Regions from separate parts of the Streptomyces sp. NBC_01257 genome, predicted to be linked through region 2. Evidence: riboswitches for the same ligand, from Rfam matches in the RefSeq annotation. Region 2 holds a riboswitch; the other holds the start of a gene.

The links. A riboswitch is a leader RNA that binds a small molecule or an ion and turns the genes downstream of it on or off. The one in region 2 is predicted to bind cobalamin.
Region 1: it holds a riboswitch for cobalamin, as region 2 does, so the genes downstream of both, OG408_RS35895 ((2Fe-2S) ferredoxin domain-containing protein) here and OG408_RS12160 (prenyltransferase/squalene oxidase repeat-containing protein) in region 2, are expected to answer to the same signal.

Annotation. Positions count from the first base shown of each region.
Region 1 is NZ_CP108472.1:8,234,876-8,242,546, reverse strand. It holds gene gndA (NADP-dependent phosphogluconate dehydrogenase) at 133-1,572, shown strand; gene OG408_RS35895 ((2Fe-2S) ferredoxin domain-containing protein) at 1,690-2,058, opposite strand; cobalamin riboswitch at 2,158-2,281, opposite strand; gene OG408_RS35890 (DUF6328 family protein) at 2,619-3,227, opposite strand; gene OG408_RS35885 (glycoside hydrolase family 43 protein) at 3,467-4,534, opposite strand; gene OG408_RS35880 (YdcF family protein) at 4,749-5,753, shown strand; gene OG408_RS35875 (DoxX family protein) at 5,979-6,563, shown strand; gene OG408_RS35870 (hypothetical protein) at 6,732-7,244, shown strand; gene OG408_RS35865 (LysE family translocator) at 7,466-7,671, shown strand, end outside.
Region 2 is NZ_CP108472.1:2,866,359-2,874,029, reverse strand. It holds gene OG408_RS12175 (ABC transporter ATP-binding protein) at 1-446, opposite strand, end outside; gene OG408_RS12170 (energy-coupling factor transporter transmembrane component T) at 443-1,633, opposite strand; gene OG408_RS12165 (SCO2322 family protein) at 1,630-2,334, opposite strand; gene OG408_RS12160 (prenyltransferase/squalene oxidase repeat-containing protein) at 2,331-3,593, opposite strand; cobalamin riboswitch at 3,704-3,839, opposite strand; gene OG408_RS12155 (hypothetical protein) at 4,131-4,832, shown strand; gene OG408_RS12150 (winged helix DNA-binding domain-containing protein) at 4,855-5,991, opposite strand; gene OG408_RS12145 (hypothetical protein) at 6,224-7,671, shown strand, end outside.

The DNA of each region.
Region 1 (7,671 bases), 5.4 Mb from region 2:
CCGGCGCTGAACAGGCCGTCCCCCGTCCTCGTATCCATACTGGACAGCGCAGCACCTCGGGCCCGCCGCCGCCCCCAGGCCTCCGGCGGCCCGGTCTCCCCCGCCTCCCCGACAGACAGCAGGAGCAGACAGATGAGCGCCACTGCGCAGATCGGCGTCACCGGACTCGCGGTGATGGGCCGCAACCTGGCCCGCAACTTCGCCCGCAACGGCTACACGGTCGCGGTGCACAACCGCACGGCCGCGAAGACCGACGCACTGGTGGAGGAGTTCGGCGACGAGGGAACCTTCGTGGCCGCGCACACCCCGGAGGAGTTCGTCGCCGCGCTGGAACGGCCGCGGCGCCTGGTCGTCATGGTGAAGGCGGGCGAGCCCACGGACGCGGTGATCCAGGAGTTCGCCGCGTTGCTGGACGACGGCGATGTGATCATCGACGGCGGCAACGCCCACTTCGAGGACACCCGGCGCCGCGAGAAGGACCTGCGCGAGCGCGGCATCCACTTCGTCGGCGCGGGCATCTCGGGCGGTGAGGAGGGGGCGCTGAACGGGCCGAGCATCATGCCGGGCGGTTCCGCCGAATCGTACGAGTCACTGGGGCCGATGCTGCAGAAGATCGCGGCGAAGGCGCAGGACGGCGCACCCTGCACCACACACATCGGGCCGGACGGCGCCGGTCACTTCGTGAAGATGGTGCACAACGGCATCGAGTACGCCGACATGCAGCTCATCGCGGAGGCCTACGACCTGCTGCGTACGGTCGCGGGATACTCCCCCGCGAAGATCTCGGAGACGTTCCGCGGCTGGAACACGGGCCGCCTCGACTCGTATCTGATCGAGATCACGGCCGAGGTCCTGTCCCACACCGACGCCGCCACCGGCAAGCCGTTCGTCGACATCGTGCAGGACCGGGCGGAGCAGAAGGGCACCGGCCGCTGGACCGTACAGATCGCTCTCGACCTGGGCGTTCCCGTCTCCGGCATCGCCGAGGCCGTCTTCGCCCGCTCGGTCTCCGGCCACGCCGCCCTCCGGGACGCCTCACGCCATCTCGCCGGACCGGCAGTCCGCGAGCTCGACGGGGACGAGGCGGCGGCGTTCGCCGACCAGGTCGAGCAGGCACTGTACGCGTCTAAGATCGTCGCCTACACCCAGGGCTTCCACGAGATCGCGGCCGGCAGCGAGCAGTACGACTGGAACATCGACCTCGGCAAGGTCGCCGCGATCTGGCGCGGCGGATGCATCATCCGGGCAGCCTTCCTGGACCGCATCACCAGCGCCTACGAGGCGCAGCCCGACATGCCGAGTCTCCTCTCCGACAAGAGCTTCGCCCAGGAGATCGCCGCCGCGCAGGACGACTGGCGCGCCGTGATCGCCACCGCCGTCACCCAGGGCGTCCCCACGCCCGCCTTCGCCGCCACCCTCGCCTATTACGACTCCCTGCGCGCCGAACGCCTCCCTGCCGCGCTCACCCAGGGCCAGCGCGACTACTTCGGCGCACACACCTACCACCGCACCGACCGCGAGGGCACCTTCCACACCCTCTGGGGCGGCGACGGCAGCGAGGTCGAAAGCTGACCGGTACCGGGGAACCGCCCGGTGGCGGTCGGTGGTCCGCTCGGGGTTCGCGAGGGGGCTGAGGAAACCCGAGCTGTGCCGCGGCCCGGTGTCCCGGTGTGGGCGGACGAGGCGAGCCTAGAAGGTCGCCCGCCGTCGCGGCGGCGGGCAGGCGTACAGGTCGAGGATCTCCGGCTGCGGGGCGACACCGGGGCCGCCGGCGCGTACCCAGGCCGCGATGTCCTCGGTGGCTTCCGGGTCGTTGACCAGACCCAGCCATACCGGCCTGGCACCGGCGGCCCGGCCCGCGGCGGAGGGTTGCACCACGATGACGTTGGCCTGGTCGCACACGTCGAGGCAGGCGGAAACACGTACGGGTGCCTCGGAGCGCAGTCGCGCCGTCTGCGCTGCGTGATCGATTCCGGTCACCTTTGCGCTGCCGCAACAGCAGTCGCGGCACACGACGATCCGGCACGGTATCGGGTCGGCCACCGTCCGCGCCGCCACGGCGTCGTCGGAGGTTCCTTCGTTCGGCCTTTCGGGCACGCCGAACCGCCCTCTCTCCGGGGAGATCCGCCCCGGTGTCCGTCGAGGAGGCGACCGCGTGAGTTTCCTGGCTCTCGGGTCGCAGCTCGCCCCGTCCTTCCCACCCGCGTGGGGCAGTGGAGTTTCCGGGATCCGCTCGCCGATCACAGTGGCGGGACCGCGCCGGATTCACACCGGCTTCCTCGGACCGCCGTCGCCCTGTCGTCGGCCATCATCGCATTCGGCAGACGCCCCTGGTCACGCTCGTGCGCACCGCACGGCAGGCTGGGCCGCCCGTCCGGCCGCCGGCATACGTCGGTGTGTTGCTCCCTTCCGAGTCCGCGAGCCACCGCTCGCTTCACTCACCCTTGCGGGGCGGAGCTGCTCCAACCAGGGCTCGTGACCTGCGTTCTTGATCCGGGTGGGTGGGGGAAGGATCAAGCCGGAGCGCGAATGATTCAAGCGCCGGCACAGGACGGGGATCGTCGGTCCCCCTCCCCCGCCCGGCTCGAACCGCAGCCCCGCAGCCGCTTCCCGGTCGCTCAGTCGTCGCGGCGCCCCGAGCGCATCTTGAGGATGAGCGGGAGTACGAACCAGGCCCCTGCGAACCACGCCATGACGGCGCCGACGAGTATCTCCGCCAGAAGGTCGGTGAGTACGGTGTGCAGCAGGAGAAGGAGCGTGCAGCCGATGGTCAGTGCGAGCAGGACCATGCCGCACACCATGAACCGGCCTGCGACGGCCACCACTTCGTCCTTCATCCGGGAGCCGGAAAGGAACCGGTGCAGCGCGACGGGCGCTATGAGTGCTCCGATGGCGGCGGCACCGAGGACGACAGTGATGACGTAGACACGGTGGTCGAAGTCACCCAGCCTTTCGAATCTCTGCGTGAACGCGACGCTGAGCAGGAAGCCGAAGAGGATCTGGATACCGGTCTGTGCGACCCTCGTCTCCTGCAGAATCTCGTTCCAGCGGCGGTTGACCCGCTCCCTGGGATCCTCTTCCTCGATCCCCTTCGGGTTCCCCGCGTTCTCATCGGCCGGCGGGTGCGTCCTCTCCCGGCTCACGCCTTCCGCCGCGGGCGCGGACGCACCGCGCTCGACGGGTCTGCCGCCCTCCGTGTCCAGGGGCGCAGAGTCCAATGGCTTCATGATGCCTCCTCCCATTGGAACTCATGTGCCCTTGTTGGACATGCCTACGCACTGCATCCACGGCACCCGGCCCGACAGCCGGCTGAGCCCGGACCGTTCCCCCACGGTCCGGGCTCAGCGCTGTTCGTCCTGACTCCCGTTGCCTCGGAGACGCACGCTCCTCCGCTCGCGCGGCGCGCGCCCATCAGCCGCTTCCGGGAGGACACCGGCCCGCTCCGGTTCCACGGGCCCCCGCCGCTCTACTCGAAGAACTTGAGGCTCCAGCCCGTGTCGGTGGTCGGGCCGGGGACATTCGCGCGGCTGTAGGTGGTGTTGCCCCACCAGGCGAACGTGCCGGTGTACCAGTACCGGTTCTCCCACGCGTAAGGCGTCCCCTTCGGCACCGCGTGGAACATCGAGGGGAATCGGGGGCCGGCGGGCGGGCTGGTGCCGATGTCGCCGTTGAGCAGGACGAAGCTGTGGTGGCCGGGCCCGTTGACGTACAGCGTCGGATCCCAGCCGGACATCATCGTCGCCCGGTTCGAGCCGAACAGGCAGCCGTTGGACTTGTACCAGTCCCATACGTACGTCGGGTCGCCCCCGGGGCGCAGGCGCAGGTCGGCCAGGCAGTACTGGTCGCTCCAGCTGCCGTTGGCGGAGTACACGATGTGCAACTGCCCGTTCGGGTCCTTGATGGCCTCGGGGCCCTCGTTGATGAACGGGTTGCCCACCACCCGTTCCCAGCTCTCCCGCGGCTGCGAGATGACGTGGCGTGCGCCGGTCGGTGCGGTGGGACTGCTCATGCGTGCGATGTAGAGGTTCTGCTCGACGTTGGTGTCACCGGCCCAGCCGGACCAGACGAACCAGCGCTGCCCGCCGAAGGTGAACAGGGTCCCGTCGATGGCCCACTTGCCGTCCGGCAGGGCCAGTTGGCTCTCCCCGGTGTAGCCGCTGTCCGGGTTCGCCGAGCTGATGACGTACATCCGGTGGGCCGCGCCCCGGCCGGCCGAGAAGTAGATGTAGTAGCGGCCGCCGTCCGTGACGATCTCCGGAGCCCAGACCTCACCGTGTCCGGCCGTGTCCGACCACACCTGCCGGGCGGGCGCGGATGCAAGCGCGGCCGTCGAGGACGCCTGCCGCACGGCGATGCCGCCACCGGCCGACTGCACCGATATGTAAGTGGTGCCGACCCGGATCACACTCGGGTCGGCCGCCCTGATGGTCTGTTCCGCCCGCGCCTGCTCCGCGGACGACAAGGACATGACGACGGCGAGCACGCCGGACAACGCCAGGACGGCGGCGCGGGAAAGATGGCGAGTGAGTTTCATGGTCCCGTTCCAAGGTCGGCCTCCGCTGCGACGCACGAGTCGGCGGCAGCGTTTACATCGTTGGACGAGCGTCCTCGCAGCATTCCAATTTGCCCTGAGCATGTCAATCGTTCGTACGCATCGCCCGCCTCCGGCCCCGGACCCTCCGTGCCCCTCCGCGTCGATGATCCGGCCTCCTCAAGGGCGCTCTCGGCCCTCCGCCTAGCATGTGCGCATGTTGGCCTACGTCCCGGCGTTCCTGATCTTCGTCGTCTTCTGTGTCGGCACACTCCGCGAACGCCGGCGTTTCAGCAACGCCGTCCTTCTGGGACTGTCGCTCACCTTCGCCGCGACCGCCTGGCTCGCCGGGCTCGCCCGATCGCAGCCCGCCACGGGGCGGGAGATCGGCATCGTGCTCCTCGTCCTCGTGGCGCTGGGCGTCGCCATCCTGTCCTGGTTCCTGATCTCCAACGGCGTGACGATGGTCCGCAAGGAGGGCAGAAGCCCCGCCAACCTCCTGTCCCTGCTCACAGGCCTTGCCCTGGTGGGCCTTCTCGCACTGATGATCACCGCGCTGATCCTGAAGAACGACACGCTGGTGGTGGTGACAGGCACCGTGCTCGCCCTGGCCGGCTACATCGCCTTCCTGTTCGTCTGCTTCGTCGTCTACGCGTTCCTCTACGGCCGCCTCCACTTCCACCGCAGGGCCGACTACGTGGTGGTGCTCGGAGCCGGTCTCATCAACGGCACCACGGTGTCGCCGCTGCTGGCCGGCCGACTGGATCGGGCCCGGACCGTGCACACGAAGCTGACGGCTCGCGGCAGGCAGCCCGTACTGCTCGCCTCCGGCGGCCAGGGGCCCGACGAAAAGCTGCCGGAGTCACACGCGATGGCCGAGTACCTGATCGAGCGCGGATTCCCGGCCGCCCTGATCGAACGCGAGGACCGCTCGACGACGACCGAGGAGAATCTGCGGTACAGCAAGTCGATCATGGAGAAGGCCAATCCCGACTACCGGTGTCTCGTGGTCACGAACAACTACCACGTCTTCCGCGCCGCGGTGACGGCCCGCCGGACGGGGGTCAGGGGCCACGTCGTCGGTTCGCCCACTGCCGCGTACTTCTGGCCCAGCGCGATGATCCGCGAGTTCGTCGCCATCTTCCTGACGTACTGGCGCACCAACCTGGCCATCTGCCTGCTCCTCGTCCTGGGCGGTGCATGCATCTGGCTGCTCAGCTGATCAGGGCCTGCCGAATGTCCTGGAGCAAGGCGCCCGCGAGCGCATGACGGCGGTTGCGCGGACGAGCGCCTGTCCCGGCGCGGCCTCCCCCGTGACGGCCGCTCACGAACCGTCGTCACCTGTCGAGACCGCCCGGATGACGGGTGCGGGAGGAGCAGGAGAAGACTCCACCGGGCAGGGCGGCGGCCGCGTGTGACGGCTGCTTCCAGGGGCAGACGGGGATCCATGGCTGTCCTGAGAAGAATCTCCCGCCCGTTGCTGGCCACCCCGTTCGTCATCGAGGGGGTGCGTGCGCTGCGCAAACCGCTCCCCCTCGCGACGGGCGCCGAGTCATGGGCACGGCGCCTCGGGGCCCGTATCGACGATCCTCCGCACGTCGTGAGGCTCAACGCCGCGGTGCAGATCGGTGCGGGCGGACTGCTCGCGCTGGGGCGTCTCCCTCGTACCGCCTCCCTCGTCCTGGCCGCCGGCCTCGTGCCGGCCACCCTCGCCGAGCACGCGTGGTGGAAGGAGGAGGACCCGGACCTGCGGAAGGACCAGCTCCTCGAATTCGTCCAGCGCATCGGCCTGTTCGGCGCCCTGCTGCTCAGCGCGGCCGACACCCACGGCAAACCGTCGGCGGCCTACCGTGCTCGCACCGTGACCGCGCGCGGCCGGAAGAAGGCCCACCGCGCGACGGCGAAGGCGGGCGGACACGTGCACGCGGCGATCGGCACGGTCGGCTCCGGCGCCTCGGCGGCCGCGAGCGGTACGGGGCGGGCCATGCACTCCGCCGCCGGTTCCGCACGCGCGAGGCTGCCGCACCGGTAGCACGCGTCGGGTCCCCCCGATGCGTGCACTTACCTCCCGGTCATACGTCTGATCAGCGCGTTCGCGGGCAAGAGATGTCCAGTCGGAGGGGCGTGAGGCCGAGCGTCACCGCCCCGAGGAGACCCTTGCGGGTCCGTGAACCATCATCACGTCGAAAGGCCACCAGCGATGCCTCCTGTGACCGAGCAATGGGAAGACGTACTCAGCACCCGTTTCGCCCTGGGTGGGAGCCACCCTGCCGTGCGTGCGGTGGCGGCCTTCTCGGCCGAATCGGGGTTCTTCGCCACTGCGGGCCGCCAGGGCGAGGACGGCCGGCAGTTCTTCGGCGGCGCCGCCGGACAGGGAGACCCGCAGCCGGAATCCGGCACGGCCGACGTTCCGGACCGGGCTGAGATGGCGGCGCTGTGGACGGTCGGCGAGGAGGCCGGCCGCTCTCCGACGCTCCGGCTCGCCGGGGTGGTGTGGCACCGTGAGGAACTGGACCGGATCGCGGACGCGGTGACAGGGACCGAACTCGACTTGGCGCTCCTGCGCGACGGGAACCGCGTCATGTGGGTCGCGAGAACCGGGCAGGACATCTGCGTTCTCGTCCTCGTCGACGGGGACGACGAGGGCCACGCGGCCGAAGCGCGTTCCCTCTCCCTCGACTTCGACTCCTTCCTGGTCGGCCAGGGCTACTGATCCACGGGCCGGGGAGGTCGGCAGCCCGGCCGGCCGCGGCCAGCCAGACCTGCACCCGGCCGGGCGCGGCATCCTGGCACTTGCCGGACTACCACCGCGTCGACCGCGAGGGTTCCTTCCACACGTTGCGGGGCAGTGACCTGTCGGAGGTCGACGCGGGCTGATCCGGCACCACGTCTCCGCCTCCGGACCGTCCCCCCGGGAGACCCCAAACGCACCCCTTGATCACCGCCGCACCGGCCTTCGCCGGTGTGGCCATGCTCATCAACATGGCACCCGGTCCCGACACGCTGCTCGTTGTCCGGACGTCCGTGGCCCAGGGCAGGCCAGAAGGCCTGGCCGCCGCCCTGGGCATCGTCACCGGATGCGTCGGCTGGGGCATCGCGACGGCCGTCGGACTGACCGCGGTGCTGACCGCGTCGCACCT
Region 2 (7,671 bases):
CGCTGCTGCTGGCCTCCGGAGAGCGTGGCGATCGGCCGGTCGCGCAGCGTGGCGAGGCCCAGGAGATCGAGGGTCTCCTCGACCCGCCGCCGCATCACGTCCGGGGCGAGGCCCAGCGACTCCATGCCGTACGCCAGCTCGTCCTCGACCGTGTCGGTCACGAAGTGGGAGAGCGGGTCCTGGCCCACCGTGCCGACCAGATCGGCCAGCTCACGGGGCTTGTGGGTGCGGGTGTCGCGCCCGTCGACGGTGACCCGCCCGGTCAGCCGGCCACCGGTGAAGTGCGGTACGAGCCCCGACACGGCACCCAGCAGAGTCGACTTGCCGACCCCCGAAGGCCCGACGAGGAGCACCAGCTCACCCTCCGGAACGGTCAGATCGACCCCCGACAGGGTCGGGTGCCCGACCCCCTCGTACTGCACCGAAACATCGTCGAACCGGATCACACCTGCTCCTCGAAGCCTGTGGGGGAAGGCGCGGCGGGCGAGCCTGTGGGGGACGGCGGGACGGGCGCGACGACCGCCGGCAGCAGTCCGGTCAGCACCGCGGCGGCGGGCCACAGCGGCAGCACGGGCGCGGTCAGCGGTACGACACCGGGGTGCAGCGCCGCCGGATCCGCGCTGCCCGCCCAGATCATCGCCACCGCGACCGCCGCACCGGACCCCGCGACCAGCCAGGCCCTCGCGCCCCACCGGTCGGGCCGGTAGCGGGTCCGCACAGACCGCGCCCCGCCGAGCCGCAGCCCGGCCATCGCGGCGACGAGCCCGACGGCCAGCAGCGGCAGCCCGTACACCGCACCCTGCGCGGCGAGCAGCCCGTACGTACCGGCGCAGACTCCGAGCAGCCCGCCGAGCGTGAGGACGTTCGTGGTGTGCCGGACGGCGGCCGGCACGTGGGCGGTACGCCCGTAACCGCGCGCGTCCATCGACGCGGCCACCGCGACCGACCGCTCCAGCGCGCCCTCCAGCACCGGCAGCCCGATCTGGAGCACGGCCCGCACCCCGCCGGTCGGCCGGCCGCGCAGCCGCCGGGCGGTCCGCAGCCGCACCACGTCGGCGACCATGTTCGGCGCGAACGTCATCGCGACGACGACGGCCACTCCGGCCTCGTACAGCGCACCGGGCAGCGACTTCAGCAGCCGGGCCGGATTGGCCAGCGAGTTCGCGGCGCCGACACAGATCAGCAGCGCGGCCAGCTTCGCCCCGTCGTACAGCGCGAACAGCAGTTGCTCGGCGGTCACCCGACCGCCGATCCGCACGCCCTTCGCCCACTCCGGCAGCGGCACCTCGGGCAGCGTGAACACGACATGCGTCCCCGGGATCGGGGAGCCGAGGAAGACGGAGAAGAGCAGCCGCACCCCGATGACGAACAGCCCGATCTTGATGAACGCCCCGTAAGAACGGGCCCACGGAGCGTCGGTGCGCCGCGCGGCCACGACGTACCCGGCCACGCCGACCAGCAGGCCGAGCAGCAGCGGGTTGGTGGTCCGGGATGCGGCGGTGGCGAGCCCGAGGGCCCACAGCCACCAGGCCCCGGCGGGCAGCGCGTTGCTCCGGGTGGCGACGGGCGCGCGCCAGGCCCGGAACGGGCCGGCCGCGGCGCCCGTGCCGCCGGCCGCCGTCCGCCCGGTCATCCGCGGCGGCGGCGGGCCTGCGCGACTGCGGCGATGCCGAGGAGCAGGACGGCGCCGATCCCGACGAGAACCCCGGCGGACGGCCCGCCGCCGTCGGACCCGCTGTCGCCGGCGGGAGCAGAGGCCTTCTTGCTACTGCCCCCGGTACTGGCCCCGTCCCCGTTCCCGGACACCTGCTCACCGCAGCCGGAGGCCGGGTAGCCGGAGATCGCGCAGAGCAGCGCGTCACTGCCGTAGCGCAGCGGCTTGGCCACCGAGGCGAGGGCGTCCGCACTGCTCGCGTCCTCGGGGACCTGCGCGCACACGCTCCGCCGCGCGGGCGGAGTCTCCCCGTCCGGGGCGTCGGCGGCCGTACCGGGGTCGATGACGAGCGCGACCCGCTTGGTGCCGTCCTTGGCCGGGGTGTCCGCGCAGATCTTCGCGAAGTCGGGGGCGCGGCGCGGCTTCGACGCGTCCTGCGAGTCCGCGCTCACGGAGAACCGGAAGCCCTGCACCGAACCGTCGTCCGGACGCACCAGCGACGGCCCCTGGGTGGCGTAGGCCCACCCGGTGCCGGAGCCCTCCCAGAACGACCAGTAGCGGTAGCCCGCTGCCTGGGCCGTGCCCGCACCGAGCACGGCCAGGAAGGCGCCCAGGAGCAGGACCACCAGCGGCGCGGCGGCACGTCCGGCGCGCCGCGGGGGCTGCCGGGTGGCGCTCACAGCTGCTGGTTCTTGCGGCGGCCGCTGATCAGGAACCCGGCGCCGGCGCCGACGGCGAGGCCGATCCCGACGAACCACCAGACACCGCCGATCCCGTCCCCGTCGCCGCTGTCCTTCTTCTCCTCCTCCTTGGTCTCGGACGCCGTCGGCTTCTTGACCGCGGCGGGCTCGGGCCCGGTCGCGTTCAGCTGGGCGACGAGGTCGGCGCCGCCGAAGTCGTGGACGTCGGTGCCGGTGGCGTGGGCGGCCATGACGAGCTGCGCGTACGCGGCGGGGCCGTTCTCCTTCGCCCAGGCAGCGGAGTTCTTCTCCAGCCACTTCACGGAGGCGGCGGCCTTGTCCTTGTGGCCGGAGGCGGACAGCGCGACGACCGCGTCGGCGGTGTTGCCGAAGTCGGGCTGCGGGGCGCTGTCCTCGGCGCCGGGCATCGGCGGGGAGTCGAGGTGACCGGACTCGGCGAGGGCGCCGGCGAGGTAGTAGGCACCGTTCTGGGCGGCCTGCTCGGGCTTGGCCACGGCGCCCTTGGTGCAGGTGGGGTCCTTGACGGCGGCGTTGTTCCCGACGACGAGCCCCTTGCCGAGCGAGCCGAGGACCGCGGCCGCGGTGGCGTCACCGTTGGCGACGAGCTTGCCTGCCTTGTCGGGCTGGTAGGCGAACGCGCCGCCGTCCTTGCCGCCGCAGGGGATGGCGAAGGTGAGCAGGGCGTCGTACGGCGTCTTGCCGCCGTCCGTCGTCACATCGCCGAGCTTCTCCCCGGCCCGGGCGAGGGCGCCGATCACGATCGAGGTGGAGTTCGCGTCGCTCGGGCCGCCGGCGGTGTAACCCCAGCCGCCGTCCTTGTTCTGTACGGACTTCAGCCAGGACACCCCGTTGTGCACGAGGTCCTCGTGCCCGCGGACCTCGTGCAGCGCCTGTACGGCGGCCGCGGTCGCATTGGTGTCGATCATGGTCTTGTCGTCGCAGGCCACGGACGGGTCCGGACGGTACGCGGGGAACGCCCCGCTGTCGCACTGCTGCCCGATCAGCCAGTCGACGGCCTTGGCGGCGGGCGTGACGCCCACGGCGCGCTGCGAGGCGAAGGCCAGCGACTGCCGCCAGACCCCGTCGTACGTCGGGTCCTTCGTGCCGTACAGCCCCGAGGGCAGGGCCACGGACGGCGAGGGGGAGGGGGACGGCGCGGCGACTGCGGCCGGGGCTGCGGCCGCACAGAGCACGGTGGCGGTGGCGGCGAGCGCGGCTGCGCTGCGGCGTACGGTCATGGCGGGCGGGGCCTCTCCTGGGGGAACCGGGCACAGGCACACACAGGCACCCAGCTCCGGCTCCGCATACCTCGACGGTGCCGGCCGCCGGGGGTTCCCGACGGCACGAGCCGGTCACAACTCGGACAGGGCATTCCGACTTCCGCGTGGACGCGGTCACGGCTGCGAGCCAGCGCCGGATTCGCACCGGCTTCCCCCTGAACGGGCATGATGACGACCTGCCCACTCTACCGGGAGGCCGCTGAGGCCCCCGGCCCGGGCGCCGGAGGCGGGGGCGGCGCGGCGACGGAGGCTGCCCGCCCGGAACGCCCGGAATAGTCCATGGCCCTTTCGAACAGTGATCGTTAAACTGCAACCGGCTTATGAATCAGGCGGGTTGAGGGGCGGCGGACGGGCATGACGACAGGTACCGGGGGATTCCCCCCGCCCCCTTCCCGCCCGCCGGGCACCCCGCCGCCCCATCCCCCCGTGCCACCGGCGCCACCGCGCACGGATCCGCCCAGGTGGGCGTGGTGGGTCGGCGGTATCGCGATCCCCATGATCGGCATCGTGGCGACGGTGATCTTCAGCAACAACCCCGACCCCGCCCCCGCAGCGTCCCCGGCCCCCGCCTCCAGCAGCCCGCGGTCCGAGCCCTCGGCCCCGTCCAGCCCGGACCACGCCTCGGCGGAGACCGAATCACCCACCGCGACCCCGAAGCCTTCGGTATCCCCGAGCCCGGGCGACACGGCCCCCGCGGACACCGACCTCACGGCACCGGCCGGGTACGGGGACGCGGTCAAGACGATGTGGGGCCTGGCCCCCGCCCCCTGCAACCAGGACGAACAGCAGCTGGTGGACCTCGACGACGGCATGAGCCGGGTGGAAGCCCTCGTCAAGGGCGACCTGATCGGCGTGGCCAAGGACCCCGGCGGGGCAGAACTCCTCTACTGGCCCGACTCCTGCAACGACAGCAACAACTACCGGCTGCGCGCACTGCCCAACACCCGCGTGGGCCTCCTGCGGGACGGACTCCCGAAGTCCTTCGAGTCCTGCGAGGCGGCGTCGAGGACCGGCTTCGGACCCCTGGACCTGCTCGACAGCTACGACCGCGAGGGGCGCGGCTTCGTCGAGGGCGCGGCGCTGTGCTCCGTGACGGACCAGGGCGCGGTCTCCATGGCGTTGATCGAGAACATCGACGACTCGTCGAACGAGGCGTCGGTGAGCGGCACGCTGTACGTGTGGCCGAAGAAGTCCTGACCGCGGAGACGGAAGCCGCCCCCTACAGCACCCGCACCTCGCCCTCCGGAAGCTTGCTCCACCAGTGGTGGTAGCGGCTGTAGACCTCCGCCTCGCGATCGCCGAGGAAGGCCGTCAGTGACTCGGCCTCCGCCGCGAGCCCGTCCCAGGCCGCCGGGGAGAGCGGGTGGAACGCCGTGGCCTCTATGCCGTCCGCCGTGGGGCGCCAGACGCCGGCGACGCGGCCGTCCACCAGCAGGGTGGGCAGGACGTCGCCGTTGCGCCGGATGACCAGGGGGCGGTACTCCGGGGGTATCACCCGGCTGCGGTCCGCGTACGCCAGCAGCACGCTGTCCCACATGGCCATCAGGCGGGGCGGGGCGGGTGTGCCGGCGGGCGGGCGGGATGCGCCGGGGAGGTCGAACAGGGCCTCGCCGTCCGGGCCCTGGAGCTGTTCGACGGAGTCGCCCATGGCGAGGAACGCCGTGCGGACCGGTGCGCGCTGCACCATGGCGAACTGCGCCACGTCCGCGATCGACGCGGGCCCGAACCCCGCCAGATACCGCAGGATCAAGGTCCGCAGGGCCTGGGTGTCCACCGCGCGGCCCGTGGGCTCCGGTCCGCTGTCGCCCGCCGCGACGAAGGACGGGCGGTGGCCGAAGGACCAGGGCGCGCCCGTCGGGGCGTGGTGCAGCGGCGCGTACCCCTTCAGCCCCCACCACCCGCCGTCCTTCTTCTCGGCGCCCAGCCGCTCCTCGGCCCACGCCTGCATCTCCGCGGAGGTCCGCGGCCGGCGGGCGAACGCCAGCAGCTCCGGCACCAGTTCCTCGGCATCCGCCGGAGTCAGCCCCGCCGCGGCGAAGCGGGCGCCCAGGCGCGAGGCGTACAGCGTCGGCCGCATCGCCGCGCGGAAGGCCGGGTAGTCCTCGGCGTGCACGGCGTGCAGTGTGATCCGCATCAGCGTGGCCTTCACCACCGTGCGGTCGGTGAAGGCGGCGTCGAGCTCGGCCGGGGCGAAGTCCGTGAGCCGGTTCCACAGGGCGACGTACGGGGACGCCGGGTGCTGCGCCTGGAGCGCGACCACCCGCCGCACCCCGTCGGCGACGGTCAGCGGCTCACGCGCCAGGAGCAGTTGGCGGCTGAGGGTCGCCCGGTTGAGTTCGCGCACGGTGATCGTCACAGCTCCGGATTGTGCCCTGCCGCGGGCCGGAAGGGACCTGCGGGGCTCCCGCCCGGTGATGTGCGGCGCCGGCCCGCGCCGCTCTCCGTTCGGGTGAATAGTAGTTCCGGTTTGTCCTCCGTCGTCCGTTACGCATAGATTCCGGTTCATGCTGTCCGTGAACTGTTTGCTCCCTGCTCGCAGTTGAGCGGCACCGCGCCCCGTCATCATCGGCTGGGAGGACCCCGCCCTCATGTCCGGAACCGTCGACCGGTGGACCACCGCACTGCGCAGAGGCTGGAGGACGGGCACGCTGTGGCCGTGGTGTCTGGGGGGCATCGCGGCAGTCTGCGGATACGCCGTGGCCACCGTCTTCCACCCCGGATACCTCAGCGCGGACAGCAACACCCAGCTGTGGCAGGCGCTCGGCGACGAACCGGTGAACGACTGGCATCCGCCCGTGATGGCGCTCGCCTGGCGGATCCTCATCGGGATCACGGGGGACTTCTCCTCCATGGCCGCCGTGCAGGCCGCCCTGTTGTGGGGGACGCTCTGGGTCCTCGCCCGGCTGACGTGGCGGAAGACCGGCAGCCGGGGGCTCTCCCTCGCCGTGCTGGCCGTCGGCTTCGCGCCGCACATCATGAACCTGACCGGCGTGGTGTGGAAGGACGTGCACCTGGCGTACGCGCTCCTCGCCGTCTTCGCGATCGCGCTCACCGTGCGCGACCTGCCGCCGGAGCGGGTCAGGAGCCGCTGGGCCCTGCTGGTGCTGGGTGTGCTGCTCCTCGTGTACGCCGCCCTCGTGCGGAAGAACGGCATCCCCGCCGCGATCCCCGTCTTCGCCCTGCTGGTCCTCGCCGCATGGCCCGTCCCGGGCCGGCGCCGCTGGCTGGCCGCCACCGGTGTCTTCGTCGCGGTCGTGCTGGCGGCCGGTGCCGGGGTGTCCGCGGCCACCGCCCCGCTCACCACCCGGGTGTACGCGGTGATCCCGGTGGACGACCTCGTCCACGTGCTCACCCCGGCCCAGGTGCGCACCGCCGCCGAACAGGCCGGTGCGAGCGACGACTTGCGCGACCGCCTTGTCGCCACCGCCGTCGACTGCCAGAAGCGGCAGATCGCCTCCGACGCGTACCTCCAGTGCTTCCCGCAGGACGGGCCGTTCGACGTGACGTACCTGGACCGGCGCGCCGACGTCATCGTCCGGATGTGGACGCAGCAGATGCCGCGGCACTGGAAGGGGTACGTCGAGTACCGGGGCCGGGTCTTCAGCAAGCTGCTCTTCCAGAGCAACCAGCGGTTCTGGAACGGCACCCATGTCAACGCCGGCGCCCGGCTGCACCCGGACGTGCGGAAGGAGCCGCTGAACGACACGCTGCGGTCCGCCCTGCAGAACTACGTGACCGGGTTCGCCCGCGACCTGCCGATGCTGTTCCAGGGCTGGTTCTGGCTGGCCGTCTCGCTGGTGCTGGTGCTGCGACGCCGCTGGCCCGGCCCCTACACCCGGGAACTCCGGCTCCTCGGCGCGAGCTCACTGCTGTACGTCCTCGCCTACCTGCCCACAGCCCCCGAGTCCAACTACCGTTACGTGTACTGGCCCGCGCTCGCCGGGACGGTCGCCCTCACCCTCGTCGCGACCGCCTACGCGGCGCGTCGGCGCGCGGCGGCCGACAGCCTTGCCGGTGAGCCGGAAGACCGCCCCGC